One region of the Burkholderia territorii genome, then DNA from elsewhere that is predicted to be linked to it. Evidence: riboswitches for the same ligand, from Rfam matches in the RefSeq annotation. Region 1 holds a riboswitch; the other holds the start of a gene.

Region 1 (7,331 bases):
AACGCGTTGACCGACGCGTCGTCCTGCAGCGTGCAGCCGGTCAGCATCGTCAGGCCGCCGAGCGTCAGCACGCGCCGGTTGAACAGGCGCCGCGACGGCATCTCGAGTTCGCGGCGCACGTCGAGCTCGAGCGACTTGCGGTCGAGCGTCCAGCCCGGCCGACCACGGTTGTTTCCGGATTCCGACATGATGAATTCCTTCGCCCGCGGCATGCGGGTCAGCGGCCGCGCAGCATCGCGAGCAGCGAGCGCGGCACCAGCAGCGCCATCGCGACGTGTACGACGAAAAACGCAACGAGCAGCGACATCGCCCAGAAGTGCACGACACGCGCGTTGTCGTAGCCGCCGAACAGCTCGCGCAGCAGCGGAAACTGCACCGATTTCCAGATCGTGAGCCCCGACAGCACCAGCACGATCAAATCGACGATCGCGGTCAGGTACGCGGCCCGCTGCACCGCGTTGTAGACGCTCAGGTCGTCGTGCGACAACCGGCCGCCCAGTGCCGCGCGCACGTCGCGCCCTATCGAGGCCGGCGTGACCGGCAGCATCTTGCGCGCGAGGCGCCCCGTCGCGATCGACATCGCGAGGTAGAACAGCCCGTTGCCGACCAGCAGCCACATCGCCGCGAAATGCCATTGGAGCGCGCCGCCCAGCCAGCCGCCGAGCGTGATGCCGTGCGCGAACGTGAACGGCGGATAGATCGGCGACGCATCGTAGATGCGCCAGCCGGACAGTGCCATCAGGATCGCCGCGAGCGCGTTGAGCCAGTGGCTCACGCGCACCCACAGCGGATGAATCGTGCGCGCGGGCGGCGTGGCAGCCGCGTGCCCGGCAGCGGGAACGGTTTGCATGATGAAGACTCCCGGAACGTAGCGGCGGTGCGCGACGCGCGCGCGGCCTCGTGTGCCGCATGCGCGGGCCGCGCGCCACCGCGTGGGTCAGTTCGACGGCGCCATCTTGTCGCCCGACGTCGACTTGCCCATCGCGTCGTGCGACATCGCGTCCTTCTTCATCGCGTGCTTCTTCATCGCGTCTTTCTTCATCGCACCGTCCTTCGCCATCGCGTCGTGGCCCATTGCGTCCTTCGACATCGATGAGCCCTCCTTCGACATCGCGTCGTTCTGCGCATATGCGCCCGTTGCGACCATGGCGAAACCGGCGACACAGGCTGCGATCAGTACTTTTTTCATGACATCTCTCCGAAACATGGGTTTGAGGAGCCGAATAGACGGAGGACGTCGCGGGATATGACAGTCGTTTCGAGAATTTTTTTTCAGGGACCGTCGAAACCGCTGCATTGCTGCACCGCGCCGTCATTGTCAGCGGGGCCGCAGGGCCGCGCGGCGGTGCAATTGAGCGCGGCTTGCGCGGCGGGCGCTCGCCCCGCATTGCTGCAAGCGCACCGCGGCCACCGGTCCGCCACCGGTTGAAACCGCCGCGAAGCCAGTGTATCGTGTGCGCTGCTAACGCGGGGGTCCTGCAATGCGTTCGGTCAAACAACCGGCATTGCGGGTGAGAAATACCCTTTGAACCTGATCTGGATAATGCCAGCGCAGGGAAGCGTACGGATTTCACCGCCATCCTTCTGACGAAATCCGCCGCCTCACCAAGCCTCGTCTCCTGCTTAGCTCGAGCCCCACATTCGTCAAGGGCTCCGGGCAAGCGCCGTGGCGCCTGTCCGGCGCTCACACAGGAGATTGCATGAACGCCAATCCGAAATTTCTGTCCGCGGACGCGCACGTCGACGCCGCCGCCGTCGCCCCGCTGCCCAATTCGCGAAAGGTTTATGTAACCGGCTCGCAGCCCGACATCCGCGTGCCGATGCGCGAGATCACGCAGTCCGACACGCCGACCGGCTTCGGCGGCGAAAAGAACCCGCCGATCTACGTGTACGACACGTCGGGCCCGTACACCGATCCGGACGCGAAGATCGACATCCGCGCAGGCCTGCCGGCACTGCGCCAGCGCTGGATCGAAGCGCGCGGCGACACCGAGGTGCTCGACGGCCTGTCGAGCCTGTACGGCCGCGAGCGAGCCGCCGACCCGGCCACCGCCGACCTGCGTTTCCCGGGCCTGCACCGCAACCCGCGCCGCGCGCAGGCCGGCAAGAACGTCACGCAGATGCACTACGCGCGCCAGGGCATCATCACGCCGGAAATGGAATACATCGCGATCCGCGAGAACCAGCGCCGCGCCGAGTACATCGAGAGCCTGAAGTCGAGCGGCCCGAACGGCGCGAAGCTCGCCGCGATGATGGGCCGCCAGCATCCGGGCCAGGCATTCGGCGCCGCGGCCTTCGGCGCGAACGCGCTCGCCGAGATCACGCCCGAGTTCGTCCGCGACGAAGTCGCGCGCGGCCGCGCGATCATTCCCGCGAACATCAACCACCCGGAATCCGAGCCGATGATCATCGGCCGCAACTTCCTCGTGAAGATCAACGCGAACATCGGCAACTCGGCCGTCACGTCGTCGATCGGCGAGGAAGTCGACAAGATGACGTGGGCGATCCGCTGGGGCGGCGACACGGTGATGGACCTGTCGACCGGCAAGCACATCCATGAAACGCGCGAGTGGATCATCCGCAACAGCCCGGTGCCGATCGGCACGGTGCCGATCTACCAGGCGCTCGAAAAGGTCAACGGCAAGGCCGAGGACCTCACCTGGGAAATCTTCCGCGACACGCTGATCGAGCAGGCCGAGCAAGGCGTCGACTACTTCACGATCCACGCGGGCGTGCGCCTGCAGTACGTGCCGCTCACCGCTAACCGGATGACGGGCATCGTGTCGCGCGGCGGCTCGATCATGGCGAAGTGGTGCCTCGCGCATCACAAGGAAAGCTTCCTGTACGAACACTTCGAAGAGATCTGCGAGATCATGAAGGCGTACGACGTGAGCTTCTCGCTCGGCGACGGCCTGCGTCCCGGCTCGATCTACGACGCGAACGACGAGGCGCAGCTCGGCGAACTGAAGACGCTCGGCGAGCTCACGCAGATCGCGTGGGAGCACGACGTGCAGGTGATGATCGAAGGCCCCGGCCACGTGCCGATGCAGCTGATCAAGGAGAACATGGATCTCCAGCTCGACTGGTGCAAGGAAGCGCCGTTCTACACGCTCGGGCCGCTGACCACCGACATCGCGCCCGGCTACGACCACATCACGTCGGGCATCGGCGCCGCGATGATCGGCTGGTTCGGCACCGCGATGCTGTGCTACGTGACGCCCAAGGAGCACCTCGGGCTGCCGAACAAGGACGACGTGAAGGAAGGCATCATCACGTACAAGCTCGCCGCGCATGCGGCCGACCTGGCCAAGGGCCACCCCGGCGCGCAGGTGCGCGACAACGCGCTGTCGAAGGCGCGTTTCGAGTTCCGCTGGGAAGACCAGTTCAACATCGGCCTCGACCCCGACAAGGCGCGCGAATTCCACGACGAGACGCTGCCGAAGGATTCGGCGAAGGTCGCGCACTTCTGCTCGATGTGCGGCCCGCACTTCTGCTCGATGAAGATCACGCAGGACGTGCGCGAGTTCGCGGCGCAACAGGGCGTGTCGGAAACCGAGGCGCTGAAGAAGGGAATGGAAGTGAAGGCGGTCGAGTTCGTGAAGACCGGCGCCGAGATCTATCACCGCCAGTAAATCTGCAAGCGAACGCGGCGGCCCGCGCGGGCCGCTTCGCTTCGTGAAGCACGGCACGAAGCCCGCCATCAGGCGGGCTTTTTTCTGCGCGCTCGCATGCGGTGTACCCGCCGGTGCGAGCGAAACAATTGATTACGAAACCGCCAGAGCCTTAACAAGTCCTTACAACCGCCGCTCGGAAGCGCGCGTAGATTGAATTCATGCGCGGCCGTCAGGCGGTCGCGCGACCTCCGTTCACTACCACAAGGACAACGATCATGAACCATTCGATTCGGCGTTTTGGGGTATGCGCGCTGCTCGTCGCGACGGTGGCCAGTCTCTCGGCCTGCGATTCGATGACACGACGCCAGCGCGATACCGCGATCGGTGCCGGTGTCGGCGGCGTCGCCGGCGCGGCGATCGGCGGCAACGCGCTGTCGACGCTGGGCGGTGCGGCAGCAGGCGGCATCATCGGCAACCAGGTCGGCAAATAAGCCGGCCGGCTTACCCGGCTGCCGCGCTACGCGCGGCAAGCGCCGGCCTGACGGCGTTTCCGCCACGCGGGAGCGCCGTTTTTCATATGCGGCGCCGCAACATCCCGTAGCGGCCCGGAAATGATCCGTTACCGTTTAGCGCACCTTGTCATCGCCGCGCGGCCTAAGCTTAAGCATCTGCCGATTGCCGGCCCCGCCGGAGAGACATCATGAACAGGATCTTCGTCGCCGCGGCGCTCGCGTGCACGACGCTCGCCGGCTGTTACTACCCTTACGGCTACTATCCGTCCGGTTACTACGCGGCGGCGCCGGTTCAGCCCGCGCCGGTATACGTCGATCCGGGCCCCGCGTACTACTACCCGGCCCCTGCGTATGCGCCGGCCTGGGGCGGCTACTGGGGCCCGGCGGTGTCGCTCAATTTCGGCTTCGGCGGACACGGCGGCTGGCACCATCATTGAACGGCCGGCCGGGTACCCGGCCGGGCCACGTCGCCGACGGGCCGACTTCCCGGTTCTTGTCATTTCATCCGATCGTGAAACGACGGCACGGGAACACATGTAAGATTCTTCGCATCCCGTCCCCTCGCCGCCACGCTCGATGTCGCCCAAAAACGCCTTTCTGCTGACCGTCCTCGCCGCCCTGTGGGGCGCGTCGTTCCTGTTCATCCGGATCGGCGTCGCCGATTTCGGTGTCGCGCCGTTGATGGCGCTGCGCGTGGGCATCGGCGCGCTGTTTCTCGCAGGCTTCGCGCTGACGCGCTTCAAGCCCGCAGAGCTCGGCGCACAGCTGCGCCGTCGCGCGTGGCCGCTGTTCGTCGTTGGCGCGCTGAACTCGGGCATCCCGTTCTGCCTGTTCGCGTTCGCGGAACTGACGCTGTCTGCCGGCGTGACGTCGGTGATCAACGCGACGACGCCGCTGTGGGGCGCGCTCGTCGCGTATCTGTGGCTGAAGGACAAGCTGTCGCTGCCGCGCGCGCTCGGCCTTGTGATCGGGTTTGCGGGCGTCCTCACGCTCGTGTGGGACCAGATCGCGAACGCACACGGCAGCACCGGCGCCAGCGCGACCGCGCTCGCCGCCGTCGCCGCGCTCGGCGCGACGCTGCTGTATGGCATCGCGGCAAACTACACGAAACGCACGTTGAGCGGCGTCGACCCGCTCGTCAACGCGACCGGCAGCATGATCGGATCGACCGTGCTGCTGCTGCCGTTCGCGATCGCGACGTGGCCCACGGCGGCCGTCGGCATGCATGCCTGGGGTGCCGTGCTCGCGCTCGGCATCGCCTGCACGGGCATCGCGTATTTCATCTTCTTCCATCTGATCGCGCATGTGGGCCCGGCCCGCGCGATTACCGTGACGTTCGTGATCCCGGTGTTCGGCCTGCTGTGGGGCGCGCTGTTCCTCGGCGAACACGTATCGCTCGTGATGATCGAAGGCTGCGCGATCGTGCTCGTCGGCACCGCGCTGGCGACCGGCGTGATCAAGCGGATTCCCGGGCTCCGCCCGCGCGGCGGCGAAGCGGCCTGAACGGCGGATGCGGCCGGTGCCCCGCCGGTGCGGATTTCCCGCGCCGCACCGGCCGCCGATCCTCGAGCGCCGCATGTCGCCCGGTGCGCGACGGCGCGCGTCGAGTTTCGCGTGACGCAATGCAGCCGCGCGGCTTTCCGGCCCTCCCGTATTCCTTGCACGCGATGCGCGCGGCACACGCGGCGCTGTCGCCGCATACGCGAGCAGCGAGCCGCGCGTGTCGTGTTCCCGGTCGCACAGCCGCGTCCAGCCGTCGGTGTAGCGTTTGCGTCTGGAGTTACCCTGATACGCGCGCGGCACCATTGCCGTTACACTCGAAATATCCATCCGCAGAAGGCGGTTACGATGCACCACGATCTTTCGCGTCCACCTGTGCGTGCGACGGCTTCTGCGTGGCGCGTACGATGCCGCCCCCCCGATCGCCCCCGGGCATCGTTGACATGAAGCCCTCCCGCGATCTCTCGCTCGACTCCCTGCTCGAACGCCTCACGCCGACGCCCAGCGGCTGGACCGCCACGTACCGCGAGACGACGCTGCGCAGCGTGTTTCAACCCGTGCTGTCGATCACGCACAAGCGCGTGGTCGGCTATGAAGCGTTGCTGCGCGTCGTGGACGAGAACGGCACACTGGTTTCGCCGGTCGCGCTGTTCGACAGGACGCGTGCCGCTGCCGAAGCGTTGCTGCTCGACCGGCTCGCCCGCTGCCTGCATACGGCCAACTTCGTCGCGCAAGGCATCGGCGACGGCTGGCTGTTCCTGAACGTGACGCCGCGCGTGCTCGATTCGGGCCTCGTGCAGCGCGAATTCGTCGAAGCGCTGTGCCGTCATTTCGCGCTGCCGCCGAACCGCATCGTGCTGGAAGTCGTCGAGCAGCCCGCGCGCGACGAAGCGGCGCTCGCCCGCACGATCGACATGATCCAGCACCGGGACTTCCTGATCGCGATCGACGATTTCGGCACCGGGTTCTCGAATTTCGACCGTGTTTGGCGCACACGTCCCGATATCGTGAAGCTCGATCGGTCGCTGGTCGAACGCGCGAACGCGTCGGCCGACGACCGTCGCATCATGCACCACCTGGTATCGATGCTCCACCAGGCCGGCGCGATGGTGCTCGCCGAAGGCGTCGAAAGCGACGACGCGCTGCAGACGCTGATGGAGGCCGACATCGATTTCGTCCAGGGTTTCCAGTTCGGCCAGCCCGACGCATCGATCGCGCACGCGAGTGCCGCGGCGCCCGCGATGCTCGACGCCGCGTGGCAACGCTTCATCGCCCGCCGGCATGCCCCGGCGATCGCCGAGCAGCCTGGCTTCGACGCGATCGAGCGGCTCGTGCTCGCCGGCGCGGCCGCATTTTCCGCGAGCGGCAATCTGCAGGACGCCGCTCAGCGCGTATTCGCGGTGCCGGCCGCGCGCCGGGTGTTCGTCACGGACGAGATCGGCGAACAGTTCCTGCCGTCGATCGGCGCGCGTCCCGAGGACGGCCAGACGACCGGCACGCGGCTTTCGCCGCTGTTTCCGGAGACGCACAGCAACTGGTCGCGGCGCCCGTACTTCCAGCGCGCGATCGCGGCACCGGGGCGCGTCGCGCTGATGGGCCCGCACTTCTCGCTGACCGAAGGCCGCGATTGCTACACGGCAGCCGTCGCGATTCGCGCGCAAAGCCGCCTCGTGGTGTTCTGCGTCGACTTCGTGCTCGACAGTGC
Region 2 (7,331 bases), 890 kb from region 1:
GGCCGGCGCGGTATGCGCCGGCCTTTTGCTTGGCGGTTACGCGGCGACCTTGTCGTTGTCGGTCACGCGTTCGACGTTGATCGTGCCGACGTGGAACGCGGCGAGCGATTCGCGATGCGCGATGCTGACGATCGCGGCCTTCGGCAGCCGTTCGGCGAACAGGTGATAGAGGCGCGCTTCGTTGTCGGCATCGAGCGCGCTGGTCGCTTCGTCGAGGAACAGGAAGTCCGGCTTGTGCAGCAGCACGCGCGCGCCGGCCAGACGCTGCTGTTCGCCCGGCGACAGCACGCGCGTCCAGTGGCCGGTCTCGTCGAGGCGCCCGACGTAGTCTTCGAGGCGGCACGCACGCAGCGCGTCGCGGCACGCGTCGTCGGTGAACGCGTCGGGCGTGGCCGGGTAGGTGAGCGCGGCCTTCAGCGTGCCGATCGGCAAATAGCTGGTTTGCGGCACGAACATCATCCGTGCGCCGACCGGCGCGTCGATCGCGCCGTCGCCGAACGGCCACAGGCCCGCGAGCGCGCGCATGAACGTGCTCTTGCCGGAGCCGGACTTGCCGATTACCAGCCAGCGCGAGCCGGGCTCGATCGTCACGTTGCCGATGTTGGCGAGCGCGTCGCCGTTCGGCAGCGCGAGCTTCAGCGACGACGTCGACAGCTTCGCGGCATCGACGTAGTGCAGGTTGATGCCGCCGTGCTCGGTCGCGGGCGACAGGCTTTCCTTCAGGTGCGACGTGCCCATGACACGCTTGAATTCACGCAGACGGTTGACGGTCGCGCGCCATTCGACGAGGGTCGAGTAACTGTTGATGAACCACGAGAACGAGTCGCTGACGGTGCCGAACGCGGACGCAATCTGCATCAGCACGCCGAACGAGAACGCGCCCGCGAAATAGCGCGGCGCCGCGACGACGAGCGGGAAGATGATCGCGATCTGCCCGTAGAAGCTGAGCACGAACGTGAGGCGCTTCGTGTACTTCATCACGCGCCACCAGTTGTCCCGAATGCGCATGAACAGCGTCTGCGCGGTGCCGATCTCGGTTTTCTCGCCGTCGTAGAACGCGATCTGCTCGGCGTTCTCGCGCACGCGGATCAGGCCGAAGCGGAAGTCGGCCTCGACGCGCTGTTGCTGGTAGTTGATCGACACGAGCGGGTGACCGACCTTCTGGATGAGCAGCGAGCCGACCACCGCATACAGTGCGGCCGCCCAGACCATGTACCCGGGGATCGCGACAGGCGTAGCACCCAGCGTAATCGTCAGCGCGCCCGCGAGCGACCACAGGATCGTGATGAACGACACGAGCGTGACGACCGTCGACAGCAGGTCGAGCGACAACGTGAGCGTCGTCGTCGCGAACGACTGGAGGTCGTCGGTGATCCGCTGATCGGGGTTGTCGGCGAGGCGGTCGCGCTCGATCCGGTAGAACGCGCGATCGCCGAGCCATTGGCCGAGGAAGCGCTCGGTGAGCCACTGGCGCCAGCGGAACCCGAGCATCTGGCGCAGGTAACGGCCGTACACGGCGAGGATGATGAACGCGAACGCGAATCCCGAGAACTGCATCAACAGGTCGGGGAAATCGTGAACGTTCTTCGATTGCAGCGCGTTGTAGAACCCCACGTTCCACTTGTTCAGCTTCACGTTGATCCAGACCACGCAGAGATTGATCGCGATGATCGTGATCAGCAGCCCCCACGCGATTTTCCATTCGGACGACACCCAGTAGGGCTTGATGAGGCTCCATGCGGATACCGGGCGCTCGTCCTGCGGCGCGTCGGGGGCGGAGCGGACGGGATCGATCGATTGGGTCATGTGCTTCCTGATGAGTTGCCGGCGCGCGGGCCGGGCGGAGCCGGACGCGCGCCGCGATACGGCATGCCGGGACGAGGTGCCGACTGACGGCGGGCGTCCGGATGGTGGCCCGCGCGTCTTAAACGGCACTTAAGGCCGGCGGTGACGCGGCAACCGGCCGCTCGCGCGGCCGGCCTGCGGGCATTGTGCCAGAGCGGCGCGGCGCGACGGCGAATTTGCCGCAGGGGGACAGTTTGCGGCGCTTTCCGCTTTTATGGTCTAATGGCCGACGACGAAACAGGGGTGCTTCGAGCGCGGCCGACGGACAGTTCCGGGCGACGCGGCGAGGCTGAGAAAGACCCTTCGCACCCGATCCGGGTAATACCGGCGAGGGAAGTTTCTGATCCCGCCGGGCCGCGCTGGCCGCCATCCCACATGGCCAGCGCCCGAGTTCCGCCCGGCCGGCCTTTGCTGCCGGTTTCGTCCTTTGGGTACGCGCGCTGCGCGTTACGGAAGGAATGATGACCGCTCAATCTTCAGTCTTTTGCGCTGTTCCCGATCCGCTGTCGCGTGCATCCGCACGGGGCGCCGCGTGCACGTCGACGTGCGTCGCACGCGCCCGCGCGGCTCGGCGGGAGGGCGCGCGATGAACCTTCACGCTTGCCGGCCGGATTTCGCGGTACTCGGCGGCGGCCTCGTCGGCCGCTTGATCGCCTGGCGGCTCGCGGGCGACGGGCATCGCGTCGCGCTCTACGAGCGCGGCGGCCCGGATGGCGAGCAGTCGGCCGCATGGGTCGCGGCCGCGATGCTCGCGCCGCTCGCCGAGGCGGCAAGCGCCGAGCTGCTGATCACCGAGCTCGGCGCCGCATCGCTCGCGCGCTGGCCGCAATGGCTCGCGGAACTGCCCGAACCGGTGTTCTTCCAGCAGCACGGCACGCTCGTCGTCTGGCATCACGCGGATCGCGCCGAGGCGCCGCTGTTCGAGCGTCGCGTGCGCGCGAACGCGCCGGCCGAGCTGTTCGACGGTGGCTTCGTCGCATTGGCCGGCGCGCAGGTCGACGCGGCCGAGCCCGCGCTCGCGGGGCGTTTCGCGCGCGGCCTGATGCTGCCGCGCGAAGGGCAGCTCGACAACCGCCAGGCGCTGCGTGCACTCGCGGCGGGCCTTGCGCAACGCGGCGTCGAACTGCACTGGCACGCGACGATCGACGACGCGAACCGGCCCGACGCGCATTTCACGATCGATTGCCGCGGGCTCGGCGCGAAAGCGGTGCTGCCCGCGCTGCGCGGCATCCGCGGCGAAGTCGCGCGCGTGCGCGCAACGGGCATCGGGCTCACGCGGCCCGTGCGGTTGCTGCATCCGCGTTATCCCCTCTACATCGCGCCGAAACAGGACGACCTGTACGTGATCGGCGCGACCGAAGTGGAGGGCGAGGACATGTCGCCCGTCAGCGTGCGCTCGGCGCTCGAACTGTTGAGCGCGGCGTTTTCCGTGCATCCCGCATTCGGCGAGGCGCGCATTCTCGAACTGAATGCGCAATGCCGCCCGACGCTGCCCGATCATCGCCCGGCGGTGGTCTGGGACGGCGCGACGACGCTGGCCGTCAACGGCCTGTACCGGCACGGCTTCATGATCGCGCCGGAAGTCGCGCATGCGGCGGTCGCGTTCGCGCAAGGCGCGCTCGGCGGCGCGTTCGCCGATGCCGACGCGTTCGCCGCGTGGCGCGATGCCGCGCGCTGGCCGACGCTCCTTCATCACCGCGACGACGCGCGCCAGCCGGCCTGACGCGCGCTGCCCACCGAATTCGATCGAGTCTCATGGATATCCAGATCAATCAACAGACGCTGACGCTGCCCGACGGCGCGACGGTGGCCGACGCGCTCGCCGCGTACGGCGCGCGTCCGCCGTACGCGGTCGCGCTGAACGGCAACTTCGTCGCGCGCACGCAGCATGCGGCGCGCGCACTCGCGGCGGGCGACAAGCTCGACGTCGTGCACCCCGTCGCGGGCGGCTGAGCGCCGCCGCTTCGCCTCCGCTCTTCCAGGAAAACGACATGACGTCCCTCACTTCCGCCGACGCGCTGACGCTGTACGGCGAAACCTTCGCAAGCCGCGTGCTGCTCGGCACGTCGCGCTACCCGTCGCTGCAGTCGCTGTCCGATTCGATCGCCGCGTCGCGCCCCGGCATGGTGACGGTCGCGCTGCGCCGCCAGATGAACGGCGGCACCGCCGAGGCCGGCTTTTTCGACCTGCTCAAGCGTCACGCGGTGCCGCTGCTGCCGAACACGGCCGGCTGCCAGACCGTTGCCGAGGCAGTGACGACCGCGCACATGGCGCGCGAGGTGTTCGACACCGACTGGATCAAGCTCGAGCTGATCGGCGACGATTACACGCTGCAGCCCGACCCGATCGGACTGATCGAGGCGGCCGCGCAACTGGTCAAGGATGGTTTCAAGGTGCTGCCGTACTGCACCGAGGATCTCGTGATCGGCCGGCGCCTGCTCGACGTCGGTTGCGAGGCGCTGATGCCCTGGGGCGCGCCGATCGGCACCGGCAAGGGCGTCGTCAATCCGTACGGGCTGCGCGTGCTGCGCGAGCGGCTGCCGGACGTGCCGTTGATCGTCGACGCCGGGCTCGGCGTACCGTCGCACGCGTGCCAGGTGATGGAATGGGGATTCGACGGCGTGCTGCTGAACACCGCCGTGTCGCAGGCCACGCATCCGGAAATCATGGCGCGTGCGTTCGCGCAGGGCGTCGAGGCCGGCCGTGCGGCTTATCTCGCCGGGCCGATGGATGCGCGCGAGACCGCGCATGCGAGCACGCCGGTCGTTGGAATGCCGTTCTGGCACCAGGACGGGAGCGGCGCATGAGCGCGCGCTTCGCCGATGCATTCTGGCCGCCGGCCGATGAACTGGCCGAAGCGGCCGAGCGGATTCGCGCCCGCCTGGGCGACTGGCCGACCGGCACCGCGGCGTGGCGCCTGTGCGTCGCGGCGCCCGACGTACCGGCCGCCGGCGACGTGCTGATCGTGTCAGCCGGCGATCGTGCCGCGCAGGCGCGCGCGTCGGCGGCATCGCGCCCTGCGTCGCCGGACGCGGTCGCGATCGAGTTCGACGAGCACGGCGCTGCGCTGCATGCCGCGGGCGTGCGCTACGCGCTGGAGGCCGCGCATCCGCTCGCCGACGACTGGATCGCGGCGCTGGCGGCGTTCCTCGATTGCGGTTTCGAGCCGATCGACGCGCTGGTGCTCGCGCTCGCGTGGCGGGACGGCGACGAAGCGCGCGGTACCGACGCGTGGCCGGTGGACGCTGCGCGATTCCCGCGCATCGCGGGCCTGCCGGCCGCGCCCGAACCCGCATTCCCGCCGTGCCCGCCGCAATTGGGCCTCTATCCGGTCGTCCCCGACGCCGAATGGGTCGAACGCGTGCTCGAATGCGGTGCGCGAACCGTGCAGCTGCGCGTGAAAGGCGCGACCCCGGATGCGTTGCGCCGGGAAATCGCGCGCGCAGTCGCCGCAGGGCGCCGATATCACGATGCACGCGTGTTCATCAACGATCACTGGCAGATCGCGATGGAAGAGGGTGCGTATGGCGTACATCTCGGTCAGGAGGATCTGGAAACGGCGGATCTGGCCGCGATCGCGCGCGCGGGCTTGCGGCTCGGCCTGTCGAGTCACGGTTATTACGAGATGTTGCGCGCGTTGCACGAGCGGCCGAGCTATCTGGCGCTCGGCCCCGTGTACGCGACCGCGACCAAGGCCGTCGCGGCGCCGCCCCAGGGCCTCGCGCGGATCGCCCGCTATGCGCGCTTCGCGGGCGCGCGGGCGCCGCTCGTCGCGATCGGCGGCGTCGGGCTCGACGCGCTGCCGGACGTGCTGGCGACGGGCGTCGGCAGCGTCGCGGTGGTCAGTGCGATCACGGGTGCAGACGATTATCGGGCGGCGGTTGTTGCGTTGCAGCAATGCTTTGCCCGACAATTTGACAATCGTTGACCGCGGGGTTCGAAACGGCGTCACGACATCATTCCAATGCAGGCCCTATAATTCGGCGTTCTGCGTAAAAGGACTGTCAGCTCCGTGAGCCCCACTCCTACCGACACACTGCTGGAACTTCGCGACGTCGACTTTGGCTACGGCGACCGCCTCGTCCTGTCGAACCTGAACATGCGCTTCGGGCGCGGCCAGGTCGTCGCCGTCATGGGCGGGTCGGGTTGCGGCAAGACGACCGTGCTGCGTCTGATCGGCGGCCTGGTGCGCGCGCGGCGCGGCCAGGTGCTGTTCGACGGCGCCGACGTCGGCGCGCAGACGCGCGACGGCTTGTACGCGCTGCGCCGCAAGATGGGCATGCTGTTCCAGTTCGGCGCGCTGTTTACCGACATGTCGGTGTTCGAAAACGTCGCGTTCGCGCTGCGCGAACACACCGACCTGCCGGAAGACCTGATCCGCGACCTGGTGCTGATGAAGCTCAACGCGGTGGGTCTGCGCGGCGCGCGCGACCTGATGCCGTCCGAGGTGTCCGGCGGGATGGCACGCCGGATCGCGCTTGCACGCGCGATCGCGCTCGATCCGCAGCTCATCATGTACGACGAACCGTTCGCGGGCCTCGATCCGATCTCGCTCGGCATCACGGCAAACCTGATCCGCACGCTGAACGAGGCGCTCGGCGCGACGTCCATCCTCGTCACGCACGACGTGCCGGAATCGTTCGCGATCGCCGATTACGTGTATTTTCTGGCCAATGGCGGCGTGCTCGCGCAGGGTACGCCCGACGAGCTGCGCGCGTCGACCGACCCGAGCGTGCGCCAGTTCATCGACGGCGCGCCAGACGGCCCGTTCAAATTTCATTACACGAGCCCGCCGCTGGCTGCGGATTTCGGGCTCGGCGGAGGGCGCGCATGATCAGCGCGATCGGACGTTACGTCATCGGCGGCCTCGAGCGCGCGGGCTACGGCACGCGGCTGTTCGTGCGCCTCGTGCTGGAATTCTTTCCGCTGCTGCGCCGGCCGCGGCTCGTCACGAAACAGATTCACTTCCTCGGCAACTATTCGTTCGTGATCATTGCCGTGTCGGGCCTGTTCGTCGGCTTCGTGCTCGGCCTGCAGGGCTATTACACGCTGAATCGCTACGGGTCCGAGCAGGCGCTCGGCCTGCTGGTCGCGCTGTCGCTGGTGCGCGAGCTCGGCCCGGTCGTGACCGCGCTGCTGTTCGCGGGACGCGCCGGCACGTCGCTCACGGCCGAGATCGGCCTGATGAAGGCGGGCGAGCAGCTCACCGCGCTCGAAATGATGGCCGTCGACCCGATCAAGACGGTGATCGCGCCGCGCCTGTGGGCCGGCATCATCGCGATGCCGCTGCTCGCCGCGATCTTCAACGCGGTCGGCGTGCTCGGCGGATATTTCGTCGGGGTCGTGCTGATCGGCGTCGATCCGGGCGCGTTCTGGTCGCAGATGCAGGGCGGGGTCGAGGTGTGGGCCGACGTCGGCAACGGCGTGATCAAGAGCATCGTGTTCGGGTTCGCCGTGACCTTCATTGCACTGTTTCAAGGGTATGA

What was found. A riboswitch is a leader RNA that binds a small molecule or an ion and turns the genes downstream of it on or off. The one in region 1 is predicted to bind thiamine pyrophosphate.
Region 2: another riboswitch for thiamine pyrophosphate. It lies ahead of WS51_RS12480 (FAD-dependent oxidoreductase); the one in region 1 lies ahead of thiC (phosphomethylpyrimidine synthase ThiC).

The regions. Positions count from the first base shown of each region.
Region 1 covers NZ_CP013366.1:1,261,751-1,269,081, reverse strand. Annotated here, with positions in the region: gene WS51_RS16515 (molybdopterin-dependent oxidoreductase) at 1-188, opposite strand, end outside; gene WS51_RS16510 (cytochrome b/b6 domain-containing protein) at 218-850, opposite strand; gene WS51_RS16505 (pentapeptide MXKDX repeat protein) at 938-1,189, opposite strand; TPP riboswitch at 1,460-1,576, shown strand; gene thiC (phosphomethylpyrimidine synthase ThiC) at 1,701-3,632, shown strand; gene WS51_RS16495 (glycine zipper 2TM domain-containing protein) at 3,890-4,105, shown strand; gene WS51_RS16490 (hypothetical protein) at 4,315-4,563, shown strand; gene WS51_RS16485 (DMT family transporter) at 4,703-5,629, shown strand; gene WS51_RS16480 (EAL domain-containing protein) at 6,070-7,331, shown strand, end outside.
Region 2 covers NZ_CP013366.1:375,099-382,429, forward strand. Annotated here, with positions in the region: gene WS51_RS12475 (ABC transporter ATP-binding protein/permease) at 37-1,806, opposite strand; TPP riboswitch at 2,075-2,198, shown strand; gene WS51_RS12480 (FAD-dependent oxidoreductase) at 2,432-3,568, shown strand; gene thiS (sulfur carrier protein ThiS) at 3,601-3,798, shown strand; gene WS51_RS12490 (thiazole synthase) at 3,837-4,652, shown strand; gene thiE (thiamine phosphate synthase) at 4,649-5,773, shown strand; gene WS51_RS12500 (ABC transporter ATP-binding protein) at 5,858-6,679, shown strand; gene mlaE (lipid asymmetry maintenance ABC transporter permease subunit MlaE) at 6,676-7,331, shown strand, end outside.